DNA from 3 places in the Streptomyces sp. NPDC048603 genome. Region 3 is predicted to be linked to each of the others. Evidence: riboswitches for the same ligand, from Rfam matches in the RefSeq annotation. Region 3 holds a riboswitch; each other region holds the start of a gene.
The links. A riboswitch is a leader RNA that binds a small molecule or an ion and turns the genes downstream of it on or off. The one in region 3 is predicted to bind thiamine pyrophosphate.
Positions count from the first base shown of each region.

Region 1: another riboswitch for thiamine pyrophosphate. It lies ahead of thiO (glycine oxidase ThiO); the one in region 3 lies ahead of ACGFQ9_RS28425 (thiamine ABC transporter substrate binding subunit).
Region 2: another riboswitch for thiamine pyrophosphate. It lies ahead of thiC (phosphomethylpyrimidine synthase ThiC); the one in region 3 lies ahead of ACGFQ9_RS28425 (thiamine ABC transporter substrate binding subunit).

Region 1 is NZ_JBICVY010000010.1:238,352-245,305, forward strand. Features, by position in the region: gene ACGFQ9_RS25690 (DUF4396 domain-containing protein) at 1-381, opposite strand, end outside; gene ACGFQ9_RS25695 (deoxyribonuclease IV) at 488-1,336, opposite strand; gene pknB (Stk1 family PASTA domain-containing Ser/Thr kinase) at 1,355-3,280, opposite strand; gene ACGFQ9_RS25705 (thiazole synthase) at 3,624-4,418, opposite strand; gene thiS (sulfur carrier protein ThiS) at 4,426-4,626, opposite strand; gene thiO (glycine oxidase ThiO) at 4,623-5,837, opposite strand; TPP riboswitch at 5,835-5,947, opposite strand; gene ACGFQ9_RS25720 (NAD(P)/FAD-dependent oxidoreductase) at 6,124-6,954, shown strand, end outside.
Region 2 is NZ_JBICVY010000003.1:226,112-233,065, forward strand. Features, by position in the region: gene ACGFQ9_RS07635 (glycosyltransferase) at 334-1,425, shown strand; gene ACGFQ9_RS07640 (aldo/keto reductase) at 1,487-2,530, opposite strand; gene thiC (phosphomethylpyrimidine synthase ThiC) at 2,675-4,450, opposite strand; TPP riboswitch at 4,444-4,589, opposite strand; gene ACGFQ9_RS07650 (YibE/F family protein) at 4,665-6,017, shown strand; gene ACGFQ9_RS07655 (SsgA family sporulation/cell division regulator) at 6,128-6,577, opposite strand; gene ACGFQ9_RS07660 (IclR family transcriptional regulator) at 6,677-6,954, opposite strand, start outside.
Region 3 is NZ_JBICVY010000012.1:86,616-93,569, forward strand. Features, by position in the region: gene ACGFQ9_RS28420 (ABC transporter permease) at 1-1,003, opposite strand, end outside; gene ACGFQ9_RS28425 (thiamine ABC transporter substrate binding subunit) at 1,075-2,172, opposite strand; TPP riboswitch at 2,260-2,370, opposite strand; gene rlmN (23S rRNA (adenine(2503)-C(2))-methyltransferase RlmN) at 2,391-3,503, opposite strand; gene ACGFQ9_RS28435 (phosphatidate cytidylyltransferase) at 3,610-4,590, opposite strand; gene frr (ribosome recycling factor) at 4,590-5,147, opposite strand; gene pyrH (UMP kinase) at 5,215-5,994, opposite strand; gene tsf (translation elongation factor Ts) at 6,156-6,954, opposite strand, start outside.

The sequences.
Region 1 (6,954 bases), on a different contig from region 3:
CAGGGTGTCGGCGGCCAGCGCCACCCGGATGGCGGTACGGAAGTCAACGCCGGCGCTCAGGATCCCGCGCAGGGTGAGCGCGTAGCCGAAGAAGAACGCCAGGATGATCGCCAGGATCATGGTCGGCATGTTGCCCCAGCCCAGTGCGGTGCCGATGACCATGCCCAGCACCTCGCCGATGGCGCATCCGGTCAGGCAGTGCAGGGTGGCCTTCGCCGCCATGGCCCAGCTGACCGGGCCGCCGCCGCGGTGGCCGTGGTGGCCGTGATGGTCGTGCCCGCCGTCGTGCCCGCGCTGCTCGTGCGTCTCGTGCTGTCCGTGCTGCTGCTCGTGGTGCCCGTGCTGCTCGTGGTGAGCGTGTGCGTGCTGCGCGTGGTCCATGGGAACCCCCTGGGAACGTCAGAGTAACGGTCCTGCCGACAGACAGAACCGTATACCCCCTAGGGGTATTCCTCAACGGGGTGCGCCAAGGAAAACGATCAACGGATCAACGGAGCGATTTCAGCAGCGCCACGTCCGCCGCGTGCCCCTCCTTGCCGCCCGGCGTCTCGATGATCAGCGGCACCCCGGCCGTCTCCCCGTGAGTCATCAGCTCGGCGAAGGCGTCCCGGCCGATGTGCCCGGCCCCGATGTTGGCGTGCCGGTCCTTGTGGGCGCCCACGCCCTCCTTGGAGTCGTTGGCGTGGATCAGCTTCAGCCGCCCCGGCCCCACCGTCTCCACCAGCAGGTCCAGCGTCTCCTTGGCCCCGCCCGGACCGGCCAGGTCATGGCCCGCCGCGAAGATGTGGCAGGTGTCCAGGCAGATCCCGAGCTTCGGATGGGCGTCCAGTGCCTCGAAGTAGGGCCCGAAGTCCCAGGTCCGCGAGCAGAGCGAGGAGCCCTGCCCGGCGGTGGACTCCAGCAGCAGGAAGGGGTCGTCGTCGTGCGTCAGCTCGTCCAGCAGCGGCAGCATGTGCTCCCTGACCTGCGCGAGCGCCACCTCGCGCGGCCGGCCGCCGGTCGCCGAACCGGTGTGCACCACCACGCCGAGCGCGCCGATCTCCCGCCCCCGGCGCAGCGAGTGCCGCAGTGACTCCACCGACTTCTCCACAGTGGCCTCCGTGTGCGAGCCGAAGTTGATCAGATACGGCGCGTGCACGTACGCGGGGATGCCCAGCTCCGCGCACTGCTCGCGGAACAGCTCGTCCTGCGCCGGATTCCCGGTCGGGGTGGCCCAGCCGCGCGGATTGGCCACGAAGACCTGCACCGCCTCGGCGCCCATCTCCCGCGCGTACGTGAGCCCGACGGAGGCGAGACCGCCCGCGACGGGCACGTGCCCGCCCACCGGATTGCGCATGGCGTCGTTCACGTGCTGCTACAGCCCCTTGGTCCGGATGGTGATGGTGCTGCCCTCGGGGGCGGCCGAGCCGCCCGGCACCGACTGGGCGTCCACGGTGTCGGAGAACGACAGGAACGGCCGGTCCACCTTCACCTGGAACCCGGCTGCCTCCAGCGTCTTCCGGGCATCGTCCACGTTCCGGCCCCGGACGTCCGGGACCGGGACCTGCCGCGGGCCCTTGGACACGGTCAGCGTCACCGTGTCCCCGGCCGCGGCCTGGGTGCCCGCGGCCACCGACTGGTTCGCCACCCGGCCGGCCGGCTGGAGCGAGTGGACCTGCTCGGCGGCCGTCTCGACCTTCAGGCCGAGGCCCTCCAGGACGGACCGGGCCTGGTCCGTCGGCATACCGACGGTGGAGGGCACCGGGACCGGGCGGCCCTTGCTGACCACCAGCGCCACCGCGGTGTCCGGGGCGCGCTTCTGGCCTGCCGCCGGGTCGGTGCTGATGACAGAGCCCTGCGGGACGTCCGCGCTGAAGGCCTGGGTGACCATGCCGGGTGCCAGGCCGGCCTTGGTGAGCTCGGCCCTGGCCGCCTCCAGCGGCTTGCCCTTGACGCCGGGCACGGACACGATCTCCGGTCCCCGCGAGACCACGAGGGTGACCGAGCCGTTCCCGCGGACCTGCTGCCCGGGTGCCGGGTCGCTGTCCATGACGGTCCCGCGCTCGAAGGTGCTGCTGAACCTCCGGTCCACGCCCTTCACCCCGAGCCCGGCTTCCTTCAGCCGGTCCCGGGCCTGCTGCTCGGTCTTCCCGAGCACGGGCGGGACCTGCGTGAACTGCCCGGAGCTGATGTACCAGACGCCGGCGCCGAGGCCGAGCGCGAGCAGCACCCCCGCCAGCGCGAGCAGCACCCCGCGCCGGGGCGCCCGCAGCCGGGACGCGGCAGGCGCGGGCGCGGCGGGCGCGGCGGGCGGCACCGGCGGCATCTCCAGCCGCGAGGTGTGGTGCGGATTGTGCGCGGGGACGCCCATCGGGCGGGGGATCACCCCGGTACGGTCCTCCGCGGAGGACCGCTCGCCGGCCCGCGCCTGCGGCGGTACGGCGTCCAGCTCGGCGTCGGTCAGCCCGGCGCGGGCGCCGCGGGCCAGGCCCAGCAGGGCCACCGCGTCCTCCGGACGCCCCTCGGGTGAGCGCGCGGTGGCCGTGGCGACCAGCCCGTCCAGGGCGGCCGGCAGTCCCGGCACGGCCGCGGAGGGTGCGGGCACGTCCTCGTTGAGGTGCCGGTAGAGCACCTGGGCGGGGGTGCCGCCGGAGTGCGGCTTGCCGCCGGTGAGCATCTCGTAGAGCACCACGCCGCAGGCGTACACGTCGGCACGGGTGTCGGCGGTGCCGTTCTCGATCTGCTCGGGCGCGAGGTAGGAGACCGTGCCGAGGACGGCACCGGTGGTGCTGGTCACCGTGTCCACACTGCGGACCAGGCCAAAGTCGGCGACCTTCACCCGGCCGTCGTCGCCGATCAGGACGTTCTCGGGCTTCATGTCCCGGTGCACGAAACCGGCGCGGTGCGCGGCCCCGAGCGCGGCGAGCACCGGCTCCAGGATGTCCAGCGCGGCCCGCGGCTGGAGTGCGCCACGCTCGCGCAGGACGTCGCGCAGGGTGCAGCCGGAGACGTACTCCATGGCGAGGTAGACGTACGGTCCCTCGGCGCCCTGGTCGAAGACGGCCACCACATTGGGGTGGGCGAGCCGGGCCACCGACTTGGCCTCCCGGATGAACCGCTCGACGAAGCCGGGCTCGGCCGCGAGGGCGGGGTGCATGATCTTCAGTGCGAGGACGCGGTCGAGGCGGGTGTCGAGGGCGCGGTAGACCGTGGCCATGCCGCCGGCCGCGATCCGGGCGTCGATGCGGTAGCGGCCGTCGAGCACGCGCCCGACGAGGGGGTCATCCAGGGTCGTATCCACCCGGCGATTCTACGAGCGCGTCGGCTGTGCCCGGCCGGGGGCGGGGTGCCTTGCGGCAGAGCTGTGACGTGGCCGCGGCATGGGCGGGCCCGCCCTGCGTGCTGCCGCCCTGCGTGCTGCCGGGCTGCCGCTGCGCGGGGCTTCTCCCCGCCCCGCCCTTTCCCGAAACCGGGGCGCCTGCCCCGGACCCCCGCCCCTCGGGTTGGCTGTGGCTGGTCGCGCAGTTCCCCGCGCCCCTGACGGGCGCGGCCGGAGCCCCGGTTTCGGGAATGGGGGTCCCCCCCCGGACGGAGTCTGGGGGAGGGCGGGGCGGGGACATGGCACCGCGCAGCGGGACCACGGGTCAGAACGCGGGGCGTTCCGGGTCGAGGGCGGCGACGCCCTCGGTCGGGGAGGAGGCGTGGGCGAAGCGGCGGACCGGGATCCGGCCCGCACGGTACGCCAGGCGCCCCGCCGAAACCGCGTCCCGCATCGCCGCGGCCATGAGCACCGGCTCCTGCGCCCGCGTGACCGCCGAGGCCAGCATGACCGCGGCACACCCCAGCTCCATCGCGAGCGCGACGTCCGACGCGGTGCCCGCCCCCGCGTCGAGGATCACCGGCACCCCGGCCCGCTCCACGATCAGCTCGAAGTTGTGCGGGTTCCGGATGCCCAGCCCCGAGCCGATCGGCGAGCCCAGCGGCATGATCGCCGCGCAGCCCGCGTCCTCCAGCTTCCGTGCCAGCACCGGGTCGTCGTTGGTGTACGGCAGCACCGTGAAGCCGTCGTCCACCAGCGTCTCCGCCGCGGCGAGGAGTTCCTCCCCGTCCGGAAGCAGGGTCCGCTCGTCCGCGACGACCTCCAGCTTGATCCAGTCCGTGCCCAGCGCCTCCCGCGCGAGCCGCGCGGTCAGCACCGCCTCGCCCGCGGTGAAGCAGCCCGCCGTGTTCGGCAGTACGCCGATGCCGAGCTTCGACAGGACCGACAGCACCGAGCCCTGGACTGTGGGGTCCAGCCGGCGCATGGCGACGGTGGTCAGCTCCGTCCCGGAGGCGACCAGCGCCCGTTCGAGGATCTCCAGGCTCGGCGCGCCGCCGGTGCCCATGATCAGGCGGGAGGAGAAGGTCCGCCCGCCGAGGGAGAACAGGTCATCAGCCATGATCGCGTCAGCCTCCCTGGACCGCGGTGAGGATCTCGACCCGGTCGCCCTCGCCCACCGCCGTGGCAGGCCACTGCCCGCGCGGTACGACGGTCTCGTTGAGCGCCGCCGCGACCCCGGACGGGGAGGTGGTGAGGGTCGCCACCACCAGGTCCAGCGTGGTGCCCGCGGCGACCTCGCGGGGCTCGCCGTTGACGGAGATGGTCATGCGTAGGACTCCTCTCGGGCGGCCGCCGCCCCGGCGCGGGCGGGGGAGAACCGGCGGGGGGTGAACGGGCGGGCCACGTCGGGGACTTCGCCGGTGGCCAGGACCTCGGCCATGACGTCCCCGGTGACCGGGGTCAGCAGCACCCCGTTGCGGTAGTGGCCGGTGGCCAGGTGCAGTCCGGGCAGTTCGGTCGGGCCGAGCAGCGGCGCGTTGTCAGGGGAGCCCGGCCGCAGCCCCGCCAGGGTCTCGGTGAGCGGGAGTTCGGTGATGCCGGGCACCAGCTCGTGGGCGTCCCGCAGGAGTTCGTACACCCCGCCCGCGGTGACCGTGGTGTCCCAGCCGAGTTCCTCGCTGGTCGCTCCGACGACGAGTTCGCCGTTCTCCCGCGGCACCAGGTAGACGTGGCTGCCGCGCACCACCGCGCGGACCGTCCGGGACAGGAACGGCGCGTACGCCGGCGGCACGGTGAGCCGGAGCACCTGGCCCTTCACCGGGCGCACCGGCGGGACGACCTCCGCCGGGACTCCGTCCAGCCGCCCGCTGAGGCTGCCCGCGGCCAGGACGACCTGGTCGGCGGACCGCTCGGTGCCGTCGTCGAGCAGGGCGCCGGAGGCCCGGCCGGCGGTGACCGCCAGCCGCTCGGCGGCGGCCCGGTGGAAGACCACGCCGGCCCGCTCGCAGGCGGCGACCAGGGCGGCGGCCAGCCGGCGCGGGTCGACCTGGTGGTCGCCGTCCACGCGCAGCCCGCCGCGTACGCCGGGCGCCAGCATCGGCTCCAGGCGGCGGCACTCGCGGCCGGTCAGCCATTCCGATTCCAGGCCGCAGCGCCGCTGCAGGGCGTGCAGTTCGCGCAGGTGCAGGCGGTCGTCGGAGTCCAGAGCCACGGCGAGGGTGCCGCAGGCGCGGTAGCCGATGTCCAGTCCGCCGCTCGCGTCGGAGAGTTCCGCGGCGAACTCCTCGTAGCGGGCCGCGGAGGCGAGGTTGAGGCCCAGCAGGGTCTCCTCGCCGTAGTGCAGCTCGGTGACGGCGGCCAGCATGCCGGCCGCGACCCGGGCGGCCCCGCCGCCGGGCGAGGGGTCGGCGAGCGCGACGGACATGCCGCGCCGGGCCGCCCGCCAGGCGGTGACCAGGCCGATGATGCCGCCCCCGATGACGAGGACGTCCGAGCCCGCGGCCGGGCCGCCCGGCCCGTTGTGGGTGAATGAACGCATGGGCGTCGAGCCCCTCCCTTCGCCGGCATGACCCGGATCAGGTTCGTACGGTCGGAGGCCGGCCAGCCTCCCTCTCAGTCCGGTGCGCCCGGACTCCCGCGGTTGGATACGGTGGCCACCCTACCTCCGCCGCAAGGCCCGGGTAAGGCCGCCCGGCCGCCGCCACTTCCTGACGGAGCGTCAGATAGTTAGGGTGTCGGGCGTGAGCAATCAGATCGAACTGACGGATCAGAAGGACCCCGCGGACGCGCCGGCCGCGGGCGGCGTGGTGATCGTCGGGGCCGGAATGGCCGGGGTGCAGACGGCCGTGGCCCTGCGCGAGGCGGGCTTCACCGGCCCGGTCACCCTGATCGGTGCCGAGCCGCACCAGCCCTACGACCGGCCCCCGCTTTCCAAGGCGGTGCTGCTCGGCGAGGCCGAGGGCTCCGCCTTCGACGTCGACTTCGACGACCTCGGCATCGAGCTCCGGCTCGGCCTGGAGGTCACCGGGCTGCGCCCGCAGGACCAGGAGCTGGACACCGCCGCGGGCCCGGTCCCGTACGGCAGCCTGGTCCTCGCCACCGGTGCCGAACCGCTGACCCTGCCGGGCGCCGAAGGCGTGCCCGGCGTGCACCTGCTGCGCACCCTGGACGACGCGGAACGGCTGCGGCCGGTGCTCGCGCAGGCCCATGACCTGGTGGTCGTGGGCGCGGGCTGGATCGGCGCGGAGTTCGCCACGGCCGCCCGCGCGGCCGGCTGCGCGGTCACCGTGGTCGAGGCCGCCGACCGGGTCCTGGCGGGCGCGCTGCCCGACGAGATCACCGGCCCCATGGCCGACTGGTACGCGGAGGCCGGCGTCCGCCTGCTCACCGGCGTCAAGGTCGCCTCGGTCGAGCCCGGCCTGGTCCGGCTGGCGGACGGCCGCGAGCTGCCCGCCGGCGCGGTGGTGGTCGGCATCGGCGCCCGCCCCGCAACGGGCTGGCTGGCCGGCACGGGCGTGGAACTCGGCCCGGACGGCTCGGTCGCGACCGACGACCGGCTGCGCACCTCGCTGCCGGGCGTGTACGCGGTCGGCGACTGCGCCTCCTTCCCGTCCGCGCGCTACGGCAAGCGGCTGCTGGTGCACCACTGGGACAAC
Region 2 (6,954 bases), on a different contig from region 3:
CGGACCGGAACCGAATCAGGGTGATTTTCGGAAAGTGCGCTTTTCACTTCCGGGGTCATCCTGGACACCACCGCACCCGCCGCCGCGCCGCCGCGCCCGGCCGGTCATCGGATCGGCCCAGTGCCCGAGCCGCCATCCGGGTGCCAACCCGGTCCCCGGTGCCGCCCGGCACCGGCGAGCCGTGCACAACGCCGCGAAGCGGTCACTAGGGTCACGGAGCACTGATCCGACGCCGGCCTGGTCGCCCGCCGGACGGGCGGCCCACTACAGCGGATGGGACCCGTGAAACAGGTGAAGCGCGTGAAATCCGTGAAACCGACAATCTGCCTGAACATGATCGTCAAGAACGAGGCGCCGACCATCCGGGAGTGCCTCGAAACGGTCCGCCCGCTGATCGACACCTGGGTGATCGTGGACACCGGTTCGACGGACGGCACCCAGGACGTCATCCGGCAGACCTTCGAGGACCTCGGCGTCCCCGGCACCCTCCACGAGCGGCCGTGGAAGGGCTTCGACGGCAGCCGCACCGAGGCGATCGAACTCGCCCGCGACAGCGCCGACTACCTCTTCTTCATCGACGGCGACGACATCGTGGAGATCGAGCCGGACTTCACCATGCCGCACCTGACGGAGGACGCGTACCGGGTCGCCCTGAAACACGGCCCGATGATGCACTGGCGGCCAGCCCTGGTCTCCACCAGGCTGCCCTGGCGGTACGTCGGCGTGCTCCACGAGTACATCGACTGCGGCCGGCAGTACGGCGCCGGCGTGCTCGAAGGCGCCAACATCCGCACCATCGGCAACGGCGCCCGCATGCGCGAGGGCCAGCGGACCAAGTACCTGCGCGACGCGGAGGTCCTCACCGAGGGGCTGCGCAAGGAACCCGACAACGCCCGCTACGCGTTCTACCTGGCCCAGAGCTGGCGCGACGCGAGCGAGCCGGAGAAGTCCCTCGCCGCCTACGACCACCGGGCGGCCATGCCCGGCTGGGTCGAGGAGACGTACTGCGCCCGCCTCTACGCCGCCCGGCTCGCGGTGAACCTCGACCGGCCCTGGCCCGAGGTACTGGACCGCTACCTGCGCGCGCACGAGACCCGGCCCACACGGGCCGAGGCTCTGGGCGACCTCGCCCGCCTGTGCCGCCTGGAGAAGCGCTGGCCGCTGGCGTACCTGTTCGCCAAGCAGGCCGCGGCCATCCCCCGCCCCGAGGACATCCTGTTCGTCGAGTTCTCCTGGCACGAGTGGCGCGCGCTCGACGAACTCGCCGTGGCCGCCTACTGGACCGGCGCGTACGAGGAGTCGCTGCGGTGCTGCGAGCGGCTCCTGAACGGGGACGTGCTCCCCGGGGACCAGCGCGAGCGGGTCGCGGCGAACCGCGACTTCGCCCGGCAGAAGCTGGGCGCCGACTACCAGGTCGTCGCGTAGCCGGCGCCGGGGCGGCCCACGCCGCCCCGGCACGCCGGGCACACCGCCGCCGGCCGACCGGCTACCGGTCCCCGGCGGGCCGACGCCGCTGCGTGACGTCGGTCAGCGCGGCGGGCCGCCACGCGCCGTCCGCCCGGTAGAGGTCGGTGCCGGGCGGCACGATCTCGTCGATGCGGTCCAGGGTCTCGTCATCGAGCTGCAGGGACGCGCCCTTGAGCAGGTCCCCCAGCTGGTCCATGGTCCGCGGACCGATGATCACCGAGGTGACGGCCGGGTGCGCGAGCGGGAAGGCCACCGCGAGCTCCGGGAGCGTACGCCCGATCCCGTCCGCCACCTCGATCAGCCGCCCGGCGGCCGCCAGCTTGGCCTCGTTCCCCGGGACCGCCGGATCGAACCGGGCCGGCGTCAGGGCCGCCCGTCCGCTGCTCAGGTCGACCTCCCGGCCGGGCCGGTACTTCCCGCTGAGGAACCCCGATGCCAGGGGGCTCCAGGTCAGCACCCCCATCCCGTACCGCCGGCAGACCGGCAGCACGTTGGCCTCGATGCCGCGCGCCAGGATCGAGTACGGCGGCTGCTCGGTCCGGAAGCGCTGCAGCGCCCGCCGTTCGGCGACGTGGTGGGACTCCGCGATCTCCTCGGCGGGGAAGGTGGAGCAGCCGAAGGCCCGGATCTTCCCTTCCCGCACCAGGTCCCCGAGCACTCCGAGGGTCTCCTCGACATCGGTCCGGGGATCGGGCCGGTGGATCTGGTAGAGATCGATCCGGTCCGTCCCCAGCCGGGTCAGGCTGTCCTCGACCGCCCGCACGATCCACCGCCGCGAGTTCCCGCTCCGGTTGCGCCCCTCCCCCATCTGGAAGTGCCCCTTGGTGGCGAGCACCACCTCGTCGCGCCGGCTCCCCCTGAGCGCCTTCCCCACGATCGTCTCGGACTCCCCGGCCGAGTACATGTCCGCGGTGTCCACGAAGTTGATGCCCGCGTCGAGCGCCGCGTGGATGATCCGTACGCATTCGTCGTGATCGGGGTTCCCCACGGCCCCGAACATCATCGTGCCCAGGCAGTACGCGCTGACTTCCATCCCGGTCCGCCCGAGATCCCTGTATCGCATCGTCATACCGCCGGACCCTAAGAGCTGGAGCGCACTCCAGATCAAGCCCTTTCCGTCAGCCGGTTCGGATCGGTCCGAGCCGGGCAAGGGAACGGGCCCGCGACTCCCCCCTGAGGTCGCGGGCCCGTCCGGCGCGGCAGCGGGTCAGTCCGCCAGCGGAAGGTAGACGCGGTTTCCGGCGGCTGCGAACTCCGCCGACTTCTCGGCCATGCCCGCCTGGATCTCGTCGGCCTTCAGGTCACCGCCGTGCTCGCGGCGGATGTCCTGGGAGATCTTCATGGAACAGAACTTCGGGCCGCACATGGAGCAGAAGTGCGCCGTCTTGGCCGGCTCGGCCGGGAGGGTCTCGTCGTGGAACTCGCGGGCCGTGTCCGGGTCGAGGGCCAGGTTGAACTGGTCCTCCCAGCGGAACTCGAAGCGGGCGTCGGAGAGGGCGTCGTCCCACTCCTGGGCGCCCGGGTGGCCCTTCGCCAGGTCCGCCGCGTGGGCCGCGATCTTGTACGTGATGACGCCGGTCTTCACGTCGTCGCGGTTCGGCAGGCCCAGGTGCTCCTTCGGGGTCACGTAGCAGAGCATCGCGGTGCCCCACCAGGCGATCATCGCGGCGCCGATGCCCGAGGTGATGTGGTCGTAGGCCGGAGCCACGTCCGTGGTCAGCGGGCCGAGCGTGTAGAACGGCGCCTCCTCGCAGATCTCCTGCTGGAGGTCGATGTTCTCCTTGATCTTGTGCATCGGGACGTGGCCCGGGCCCTCGATCATGGTCTGCACGTTGTGGCGCTTGGCGATCGTGTTCAGCTCGCCCAGCGTCTTCAGCTCCGCGAACTGGGCCGCGTCGTTGGCGTCCGCGATGGAGCCGGGGCGCAGGCCGTCGCCCAGCGAGTACGTGACGTCGTACGTCGCGAGGATCTCGCAGAGCTCCTCGAAGTTCGTGTAGAGGAAGTTCTCCTTGTGGTGCGCCAGGCACCAGGCGGCCATGATCGAGCCGCCGCGGGAGACGATGCCGGTCTTGCGGCGGGCGGTCAGCGGCACGTACGGCAGCAGCACGCCGGCGTGGACCGTCATGTAGTCCACGCCCTGCTCGGCCTGCTCGATGACCGTGTCCTTGTAGATCTCCCAGGTGAGGTCCTCGGCCTTGCCGTCGACCTTCTCCAGCGCCTGGTAGAGCGGGACGGTGCCGATCGGCACGGGGGAGTTGCGGAGCACCCACTCGCGGGTGGTGTGGATGTTCCGGCCGGTGGAGAGGTCCATGACGGTGTCGGCGCCCCAGCGGGTGGCCCAGGTCATCTTCTCCACCTCCTCCTCGATGGAGGAGGTGACGGCGGAGTTGCCGATGTTGGCGTTGACCTTCACCAGGAACTTCTTGCCGATGATCATCGGCTCGATCTCCGGGTGGTTCACGTTCGCCGGCAGCACCGCGCGGCCGGCCGCGATCTCCTCGCGGACGACCTCGGCGGAGACGTTCTCGCGGATCGCGACGAACTCCATCTCCGGGGTGATCTCACCGCGGCGGGCGTACGCGAGCTGCGTGACGGCGGCGCCGTCACGGCCGCGCCGGGGCAGCCGGGGGCGGCCGGGGAAGACCGCGTCGAGGTTCTTGAGGCCACCGCGCGGAGAGGTGTGCTTGATGCCGTCGTCCTCGGGGCGGACCGGGCGGCCGGCGTACTCCTCGGTGTCGCCGCGGCTGATGATCCAGTTCTCGCGCAGCGGGGCGAGACCGCGGCGGACGTCGGTGTCGATCTGCGGGTCGGTGTACGGGCCCGAGGTGTCGTACAGCGTGACGTCCTGGCCCGTGGTGAGGTGGACCTGGCGGACCGGCACCCGGAGGTCGGGGCGGGAGCCCTCGACGTAGCCCTTGTGCCAGCCCGGCTTGCGCCCGTTCTGGTCGGCGGCAGGCGTGCGTGCGTCGTCCTGAATGGTCATGAGACCTATCTCCCTACGCCGGCATTACCCGGTAACAGGTTCGGCGGTCGACGCAGCCTCTTCCCGTACGCCCGTTCGGTGCGCGTACGGTGATCAGCGTCCTCTCAGCCCGGTGCTCCGAGCTCCCGCGTTGTGCAAAGGTGCCCCCACGCTAGCGTCACCTGTGGCGTGCTGAACAGTGGGCCCCCACATCTCTTGCGATGATCGGCCCGTGATGACCTCAGCACAGCCTCCGAACGAGTCCGGTCATGGGCATGGACACGGGCACAGTCATGGGCACGGGCACGGGCACGGACCCGCCGCACCGTCCTCACGGCACCTGCGCAGGGTGATCGCCGCCGTCCTGATCCCGTTCGCCACGGCCGTGGTCATCGGCCTGGTGGTGCTGTGGCCGGGCGGCGCACCCGGCCACGAGCGCACCGGGGTCGGCTTCGACCGGCAGACGGAGCAGGCCAAGGTCGTCGATTTGCAAGTCGTTGACTGCAAATCAGTGAATGTCGCACAGGTGCCGCCCACCGCGAACCCCACCACCCCCGAGGGACGGGCGGCGCAGGCCGCGCAGAACGGCACCTGCAAGAAGGCCACCGTCGAGGTCACCAGCGGCCCCGACAAGGGCCGCACCTTCGTCGAGATCGTCCAGCCGGGCGCCCCGCGGCAGCTGGAGGACGGACAGGAGGTCGTGGTCGCCTACGCCCCGGACGCCCCGCGCGACCTGCAGTACTCGGTCATCGACGTGAACCGGAAGTTCCCGATGCTGATGCTCGCCGCGGTCTTCGCCCTCGCGGTGGTCGCCGTCGGGCGGTTGCGCGGACTGCTCGCCCTGGTCGCCCTGGTGGTCAGCTTCGGCGTACTGACCCTGTTCATCCTGCCGGCCATCCTGCAGGGGTCGAACCCGCTGCTGGTGGCCGTGGTCGGGGCCAGTGCGATCATGCTGATCGCCCTGTACATGTGCCACGGGGTCACCGCCCGCACCTCGGTCGCGGTGCTCGGCACGCTGGTGTCGCTGCTGCTGATCGGACTGCTCGGCTCGGTGCTCATCGACTGGGCGTTCCTGAGCGGCAACACCGACGACAACACGGGCCTGATCCACGGCCTGTACCCGGACATCGACATGAGCGGCCTGCTGCTCGCCGGCGTGATCATCGGATCGCTGGGCGTGCTCGACGACGTGACGGTCACGCAGACCTCGGCGGTCTGGGAACTGCACCAGGCGGACCCGGACATGGGGCCGCGCGCGCTCTACCGGGCGGCCATCCGGATCGGCCGGGACCACATCGCGTCCGTGGTCAACACCCTGGTCCTGGCCTACGCGGGTGCCGCCCTGCCACTGATGCTGCTATTCACGATCGCGAACAGCAGCATGGGGTCGGTGGCCAACAGCGAGCTGGTCGCGGAGGAGATCGTACGGACCCTGGTGGGGTCGATCGGGCTGGTGGCCTCGGTTCCGGTGACCACGGTGCTGGCGGCCCTGGTGGTCTCCGCCGACCGGCCGGAAACCCGGAGGCCCGCCGGGGCCGGCCCTTCCGGGCCGGCCCGCGGCGGGCGCGGTCGCCGTCGCAAGCGCTGAGGGGGCATGCGCGCACGAGGCGGAGGAAACGACGTGGGGGAGGGTGGACTGTCCGGGCGGTACGGACGGTATGGACAGTACGGACCGTGCGGACGGTGCGGACGGAGCGGTCAGCCCGCGTTCCGCTGGTTCTGCTGGGCTTCGGCGAGGATCTTGCCGAGAGCTTCGTCCAGGTGCCCCTCGAAGTCACCGAGAGTGCGCTCCTGACCGAGCGGCACCAGGCGGTCGGTCCGGTCGAGGAAGGCCACCAGCGGTGCCGCGCCGGCCCGGAACAGGGCCCGGTCGCTGCCGACCTGGAGCCGGATGTGGACGTCGGACAGCTCCTCCGGATCGGTGGGAGCGATGTGCACATCGCCGTCACCGGACGGCTTGTTGATGCCGTCGAGGAGCAGCTCCCTGCCGAACGCCCAGGTCACAGGCGCATCGCCGGGAAGGTGGAAGGTCAGGCGTACGGCGAAGGGGTCACGTGCCTCGTACCGGAGTTCCACCGGAATCCGGAAGGAGAGTTCCTCGGAAACGAGGAAGCTCATCATGACCTCTGCCTGTACCGACTCGCGCATTTCCATACCCCGCAGTGATTGGAAGTGGCCAGGAATGGTCCCCCCAGGCCCTCTTGACAAGGGTGGTGGATGCGCTAGCAGATCACAAGGAGTGAGTTTTCAGATACTGATAGAGAAGGAGAGCGTGCTCAACAGCGCGCCTACTTCACTCCGTAGTCGATCCACTGCATACAGCAATCGCTGTTCCTGGTGCGAGGGGAGAGAAATGGCCATGGTCGCGGCCGCGTCACCGGCGGTGATCGGGATAGCCGCGCATACCGTGCCCAGGGCATATTCCTGTCGTTCGGTCACGGGCTGCATCCGCTCCATGGCGGAAATGCGCTGTTCCAGCGCCCTCATGTCCCGGACCGTATAGGGAGTGATCGCCTCGACGGGGT
Region 3 (6,954 bases):
AGTTCCAGACGGCCTCCAGCGGAGCCACCACGAAGGTGCCGGTCGAGGCGGCGTCCTGGAGGGCGCGGTAGAAGCCGAGGCCGTAGCCGTCGGCGGTGTCGAAGGAGCGTTCCACCAGGACGCCCAGCGGCAGCACGATCAGCAGGGCCACGGTGAGCAGCACCCCGCCCAGCAGGGCCCACTGGCCCGCGCCGCGCGGCCGGTGCGCCGTGCCCGAGGGGTCGACCAGGCGGAGCGCGGTCTCCCGGCGGCGGACCGTCCGGGCGTGGATGGCGAGGATCAGGGCCATCGCGGTGAACTGGATCATCGTGAGCACCGCCGCCGTCGGCAGGTCCAGCAGCTGTGCGGTCTGCCGGTAGACCTCCACCTCCAGGGTGGCGTACGAGGGGCCGCCGAGGATCTGGACGACGCCGAAGGAGCTGAAGGTGAAGAGGAAGACCATCAGGGCGGCCGCGGCCACCGCCGGGGCCAGCGCGGGCAGCGTCACCCGCCGCCAGGCGGCGAACCGGCCGGCGCCCAGCACGCGGGCGGCCTCTTCCTGGCGCGGGTCGAGCTGGGCCCACAGTCCGCCGACGGTCCGGACGACCACGGCGTAGTTGAAGAAGACGTGCGCGAGGAGGATCGCCCAGACGGTGGTGTCCAGGCGGACGCCCCACAGTTCGTCCGTGAGTCCGTTGCGGCCGACCAGGGCCAGGAAGGCGGTGCCGACGACCACGGTCGGCAGCACGAACGGGACGGTGACCAGCGCCCGCAGCGCCTCCTTGCCCGGGAAGTCGAGGCGGGCGAAGACATATGCGGCGGGCAGGGCGATCAGCAGGGTGAGCAGAGTGGAGGCGACGGCCTGCCAGGTGGTGAACCAGAGCACGTCGGCGATGTCGGGGCGGCTCAGCACCTCGCCGATCCGGCCGAACTGCCACCCCTCGTCGGTCTTGAGACCGCGCCCGACGATCGAGCCGACGGGCCAGGCGAAGAAGACCGCGAAGAAGGCGACGGGCAGGGCCAGCAGGCCGAGCCGGAGCAGGGTGCCCCGGCGGGCGGCCGCGCGGTCCGCGGCCGCCGCCTTCCTCCCGTCCGCTACTTCACGACGAGCGACGTCCACGCCTGGACCCACTGCTCACGGTTCTTGGCGATGGTGTCCGGAGTGACGTTCTCCGGCTTCTCGATCACCACACCGTGCTTGGTGAAGATCTCCGGCAGCTTCGCGTCCTTGACGACCGGGTTCACGAACATGTTCAGCGGCATGTCCTCCTGGAACGCCTTGCCGATCATGAAATCGATGAACGCCTTGCCGCCGGCCTCGTTCTTCGCGCCCTTCAGCAGACCGGCGAACTCGGTCTGGCGGAAGCAGGTACCGGTGGAGACGCCCGTCGGGGCCTCGGCCGGCTGCGGCTCGGAGAACAGCACCTCGGCCGGCGGGCTGGAGGCGTAGGAGACGACCAGCGGCCGGTCGCCCTTGGCCTTCTGGCCGCCCGCGGAGCCGGAGAACCGCTCGTTGTACGCCTGCTCCCAGCCGTCGACGACCTCGACGCCGTTGGCCTTGAGCTTGCTCCAGTAGTCCTTCCAGCCGTCCTCGCCGTACTTGCCGACGGTGGCGAGCAGGAAGCCGAGGCCCGGCGAGGAGGTCGCGGCGTTCTCGGTGACCAGCAGGTTCTTGTACTCGGGCTTGACCAGGTCGTCCAGCGTCTGCGGCGGGGCGAGCTTCTTGTCCGCGAAGTACTTCTTGTCGTAGTTGACGCAGATGTCGCCGGTGTCGATCGGAGTGACCCGGTGCTCCTTGTCGAGCTGGTACTCGGCGCCCACGCCGGCCAGGCCCTTGGCCTCGTACGGGGTGAAGATGCCGTGGTCGAGCGCACGGGAGAGCAGCGTGTTGTCGACGCCGAAGAACACGTCGCCGCGCGGCTTGCCCTTGGTGAGGATCTCCTGGTTCAGGGCCGCGCCCGCGTCGCCGCTCTTGACCACCTTGACCGTGTAGCCGGTCTGCTTCTCGAACTCCTTCAGGATCTCCTTGGAGGGATTGAAGGAGTCGTGGCCGACGACGGTCACCGTCTTCGACGCCGGGCCGCTGCTCCCGGCGCCGTCCTTGTCCTTGGCGTCGCCGCCGCACGCGGTGAGCGTGGTCACGCCGAGCGCCGCGGCGAGCGCGGCCCCCGCGATCTTCTGGGTGGTGTTCACGGATTTTCCTCCTGGGATGACCAGGAGAAGACGCGGCCCCGCCCGGGTGCTCTTGAGGAGCGGGGCACCCGGGCAGGGCGCAACAGCTTGAGGTGGTGACCGAACTTCCTACCCGGAATGACCCGGGCGAGGTTCAGAGGGTCTGCGGCCTGACGGTTGCCGCACTCTCAGCGCTGTGGCGCTCCCCTGTCGGAATATGCAGATGTACGGGGGTCAGACTACCGTTCGCTCGCGGCGAGCTGTCCACACGCTCCGTCGATCTCCTGGCCGCGGGTGTCCCGGACGGTCACGGGGACGCCGTGGGAGGCGATCGCATCGACGAAGGCCCGCTCGTCCTCGGGGCGGGAGGCCGTCCACTTGGAGCCCGGGGTCGGGTTCAGCGGGATCAGGTTGACGTGCACCCGCTTGCCCTTGAGCAGCCGGCCGAGCAGGTCACCCCGCCACGCCTGGTCGTTGATGTCGCGGATCAGGGCGTACTCGATGGAGACCCGGCGGCCGGACTTCTCGGCGTACTCCCAGGCCGCGTCGAGCACCTCGCGGACGTTCCAGCGGGTGTTCACCGGGACCAGGGTGTCGCGCAGCTCGTCGTCGGGGGCGTGCAGCGAGACGGCGAGCCGGCACTTGAAGCCCTCGTCGGCGAAGCGGTGGATGGCCGGGACCAGGCCGACGGTGGAGACGGTGATGCCGCGCTGGGACAGGCCCAGGCCGTCGGGCTCGGGGTCGGTGAGGCGGCGGATGGCGCCGACCACCCGGTTGTAGTTGGCCAGCGGCTCGCCCATGCCCATGAAGACGATGTTGGACAGGCGGGCCGGGCCGCCGGGGACCTCCCCGTCGCGCAGGGCCCGCATGCCGTCGACGATCTGGTGCACGATCTCGGCGGTGGACAGGTTGCGGTCGAGGCCGGCCTGGCCGGTGGCGCAGAACGGACAGTTCATGCCGCAGCCGGCCTGCGAGGAGATGCACATGGTGACCCGGTCCGGGTAGCGCATCAGGACGGACTCCACCAGGGTGCCGTCGTGCAGCTTCCACAGGGTCTTGCGGGTGGTGTCGTCGTCGCAGGAGACGTGCCGAATGACGGACATCAGCTCGGGGAGCAGGGCCTCGCGCAGCTTCTCGCGCGCGGCGGCCGGGATGTCGGTCCATTCGGCGGGGTCGTGGGCGTAGCGCGCGAAGTAGTGCTGGGAGAGCTGCTTGGCCCGGAACGGCTTCTCGCCGATGGCGGCGACGGCCTCACGGCGCTCGGCCGGAGTGAGGTCGGCCAGGTGCCGCGGCGGCTTCTTGGCTCCGCGAGGGGCGACGAAAGTGAGCTCTCCCGGAGCGGGGCGGGCCATGGCAGGTACTCCTCTAAGACGAAAGGCGCGCTGCACCGGCAGCGCGCCTTTCCAGAGTACCGGGTGGGTCCCGTCCGGGCCCGGTTCGGCCGTTCGGGGGCCGGGGTCAGCCCGTCCCGACGAACAGGGCCAGCAGCAGCCAGACCACCGGGGCGGTCGGCAGCAGGGAGTCCAGGCGGTCCATGATCCCCCCGTGTCCGGGGAGCAGGGTGCCCATGTCCTTGATGCCGAGGTCCCGCTTGATCATCGACTCGCCCAGGTCGCCGAGGGTGGCGCTGACCGCGACCACCAGACCCAGGACCAGGCCCTGCCACCAGGTGCCGTCGTCGATCAGGAACTCCATGCACAGCGCGCCGGCCAGCATGGCGAAGGCCACCGCGCCGAACAGGCCCTCGCGGGTCTTTCCGGGGCTGATGCGCGGGGCCAGCTTGTGCTTGCCGAAGCGCCAGCCGACCGCGTAGGCACCGGTGTCGCTGACCACGGTGAGCACCAGGAAGGTGATCACCCGCTGCGGGCCGTCGTCGGCGGCGAGCAGCATGGCGACGAAGGTGGCCAGGAACGGCACGTAGAACGCGGCGAACACGCCCGCCGTGACGTCCTTGAGGTAGTCCTCGGGCGGCTCGGTCATCCGCCACACCAGCACCGCGAGTGCGGTCAGGGCCATGGCGACCCAGGCGCCCTCGGCACCCCGGACGTAGCCGGCGATGACCATGGCGGCGCCGCCCACCGCGAGCGGCACGAGCGGGGCCTTGATGCCCTTGCGCTCCTGCAGCCGCGAGGTGAGCTCCCACAGCCCGACGACCACGGCGACGACGATGACGCCGACGAAGACCGCCTTCACGATCAGCAGCGAAGCGAAGATGACGGCGCCGAGACCGACGCCGACCCCTATGGCGGCTCGCAGGTCACGCCCGGCGCGCTTCTTCGGCGGCGGCGAGGCGTCCTGCGGGGGCTGCGGGGGTGGCGTGGGCATGGGCTCCTGCAGCGGCGTCTGGGCGCGGAACGAGGGGCCGTCCGGAAGGACGGCCCCCCGATCATATGCGGGACCTGCCGGAACCGGCTCCGCCTCCCAAGGAGAGTCGTTCATCAGACCTCGAGGAGCTCGGCTTCCTTGTGCTTCAGCAGCTCGTCCACCTGCGCGACGTACTTCGCGGTGGTGTCGTCGAGCTCCTTCTCGGCGCGGCGCACCTCGTCCTCGCCGGCCTCCTTGTCCTTGACCAGCTTGTCGAGGGAGTCCTTGGCCTTGCGGCGCACGGAGCGGATGGAGACCTTGGAGTCCTCGGCCTTGCCCTTGGCGACCTTGATGTACTCGCGGCGGCGCTCCTCGGTCAGCTCCGGGAACGTCACACGGATGATGTTGCCGTCGTTGCTGGGGTTGACGCCCAGGTCGGAGTCGCGGATGGCCTGCTCGATGTTGCGCAGGGCGCTCTTGTCGAACGGCGTGACCACGGCCATGCGCGGCTCGGGCACCGAGAAGGAGGCGAGCTGGTTGATGGGCGTGATGGCACCGTAGTAGTCCGCCACGATCTTGTTGAACATCGCCGGGTGCGCACGGCCGGTGCGGATCGCGGCGAAGTCCTCCTTGGCCACCACGACGGCCTTCTCCATCTTCTCCTCGGCCTCGAGGAGGATTTCTTCGATCACCACGTGCTCCTGCATGTCAGATATGGATGGTTCGGGCGGGCGGGCCGGCATCGGCCCGGCTGAGCGTTCAGGCCCGGGTGCCCTGGTCGCTCACGAGCGTGCCGATCTTCTCACCCTTGACCGCCCGGGCGATATTGCCCTCGGCCAGCAGCTCGAAGACGAGGATCGGGAGCTTGTTGTCGCGGCACAGCGTGATGGCGGTGGCGTCGGCGACCTTGAGGTCGCGGGAGAGCACCTCGCCGTACTCCAGCGCGTCGAACTTCACGGCGTCCGGATTGGTCTTCGGGTCGGAGTCGTAGACCCCGTCGACGCCGTTCTTGCCCATGAGCAGGGCCTCGGCGTCGATCTCCAGCGCGCGCTGGGCGGCGGTGGTGTCGGTGGAGAAGTAGGGCATGCCCATACCGGCGCCGAAGATGACGACGCGGCCCTTCTCAAGGTGCCGTACGGCCCGGAGCGGGATGTACGGCTCCGCGACCTGGCCCATGGTGATGGCGGTCTGGACGCGGGAGTCGATGCCTTCCTTCTCCAGGAAGTCCTGGAGGGCGAGGCAGTTCATGACCGTGCCGAGCATGCCCATGTAGTCGGACCGGGCCCGGTCCATGCCGCGCTGCTGCAGCTCGGCGCCGCGGAAGAAGTTGCCGCCGCCGATGACGACTGCGATCTCCGCGCCGTCGCGGACCACGGCCGCGATCTCGCGGGCGATGGCGTGCACGACGTCGGGGTCGACACCCAGGCCGCCGCCGCCGGAGAAGGCCTCGCCGGACAGCTTCAGCATGAAGCGGCGGCCCTTCTTGTCGTGGTCGCTCTTGTCGTCGGAAGCGGTGTGGGGGTCCACGCCCTGATTCATGGAGATCTCCTCGTGCACATACGAAGAAGGCCATTGCCGGGGTCCTTGCGGTTCCCTGTGCGGCAATGGCCTCCTCGTCAGATCTGCGGTCGTCCTGCGCGAGCGCGGCCGACTGCTTCAGACCCTATCGGGGTCCGGGTGTCCGTCGCGTACGGACGGACTCAGATGCCGACCTTGATGCGCGAGAAGCGCTTCAGGGTGACACCGGCCTCGTCCAGGATCTGCTGAACGGTCTTCTTGTTGTCCAGCGCGTACGGCTGGCCGAGGAGGGTGGCCTCCTTGAAGAAGCCGTTGACCCGACCCTCGACGATCTTCGGGAGCGCGGCCTCGGGCTTGCCCTCGGCGCGGGTGGTCTCCTCGGCGACGCGGCGCTCGGTCTCGACGACCTCGGCCGGGACGTCCTCCTTGGAGAGGTACTTCGGGGCGAACGCGGCGATGTGCTGCGCGATGCCCTTGGCGACGTCACCCTCGGCCTTGTCCAGCTCGACCAGGACACCGATCTGCGGGGGCAGGTCGGGCATGGTGCGGTGCATGTAGGCGAAGACGAAGCCGTCGGCGAACTGCGCGAAGCGGTCCAGGACGATCTTCTCGCCGAGGTTGGCGTTGGCCTCGTCCACGAACGCCTGGACGGTCTTGCCGGCCTCGATCTCGGAGGCGAGCAGGGCCTCGATGTCCGCCGGGTTGGTCTTGGCGACGTGCTCGGCGATGTCGGCGGCGACGGTCTGGAACTTCTCGCCCTTGGCGACGAAGTCCGTCTCGCACTTCAGCTCGACCAGGACACCGGAGGTGTTGTCGCCGGCGATGAGGGAGACGACGGCACCGTTCTCGGCGGAACGGCCCTCGCGCTTGGCGACGCCCTTCTGGCCCTTGATGCGCAGCGCCTCGACGGCCTTGTCGACGTTGCCCTCGGCCTCGTCCAGAGCCTTCTTGCAGTCCATCATGCCGGCGCCGGTGAGCTCG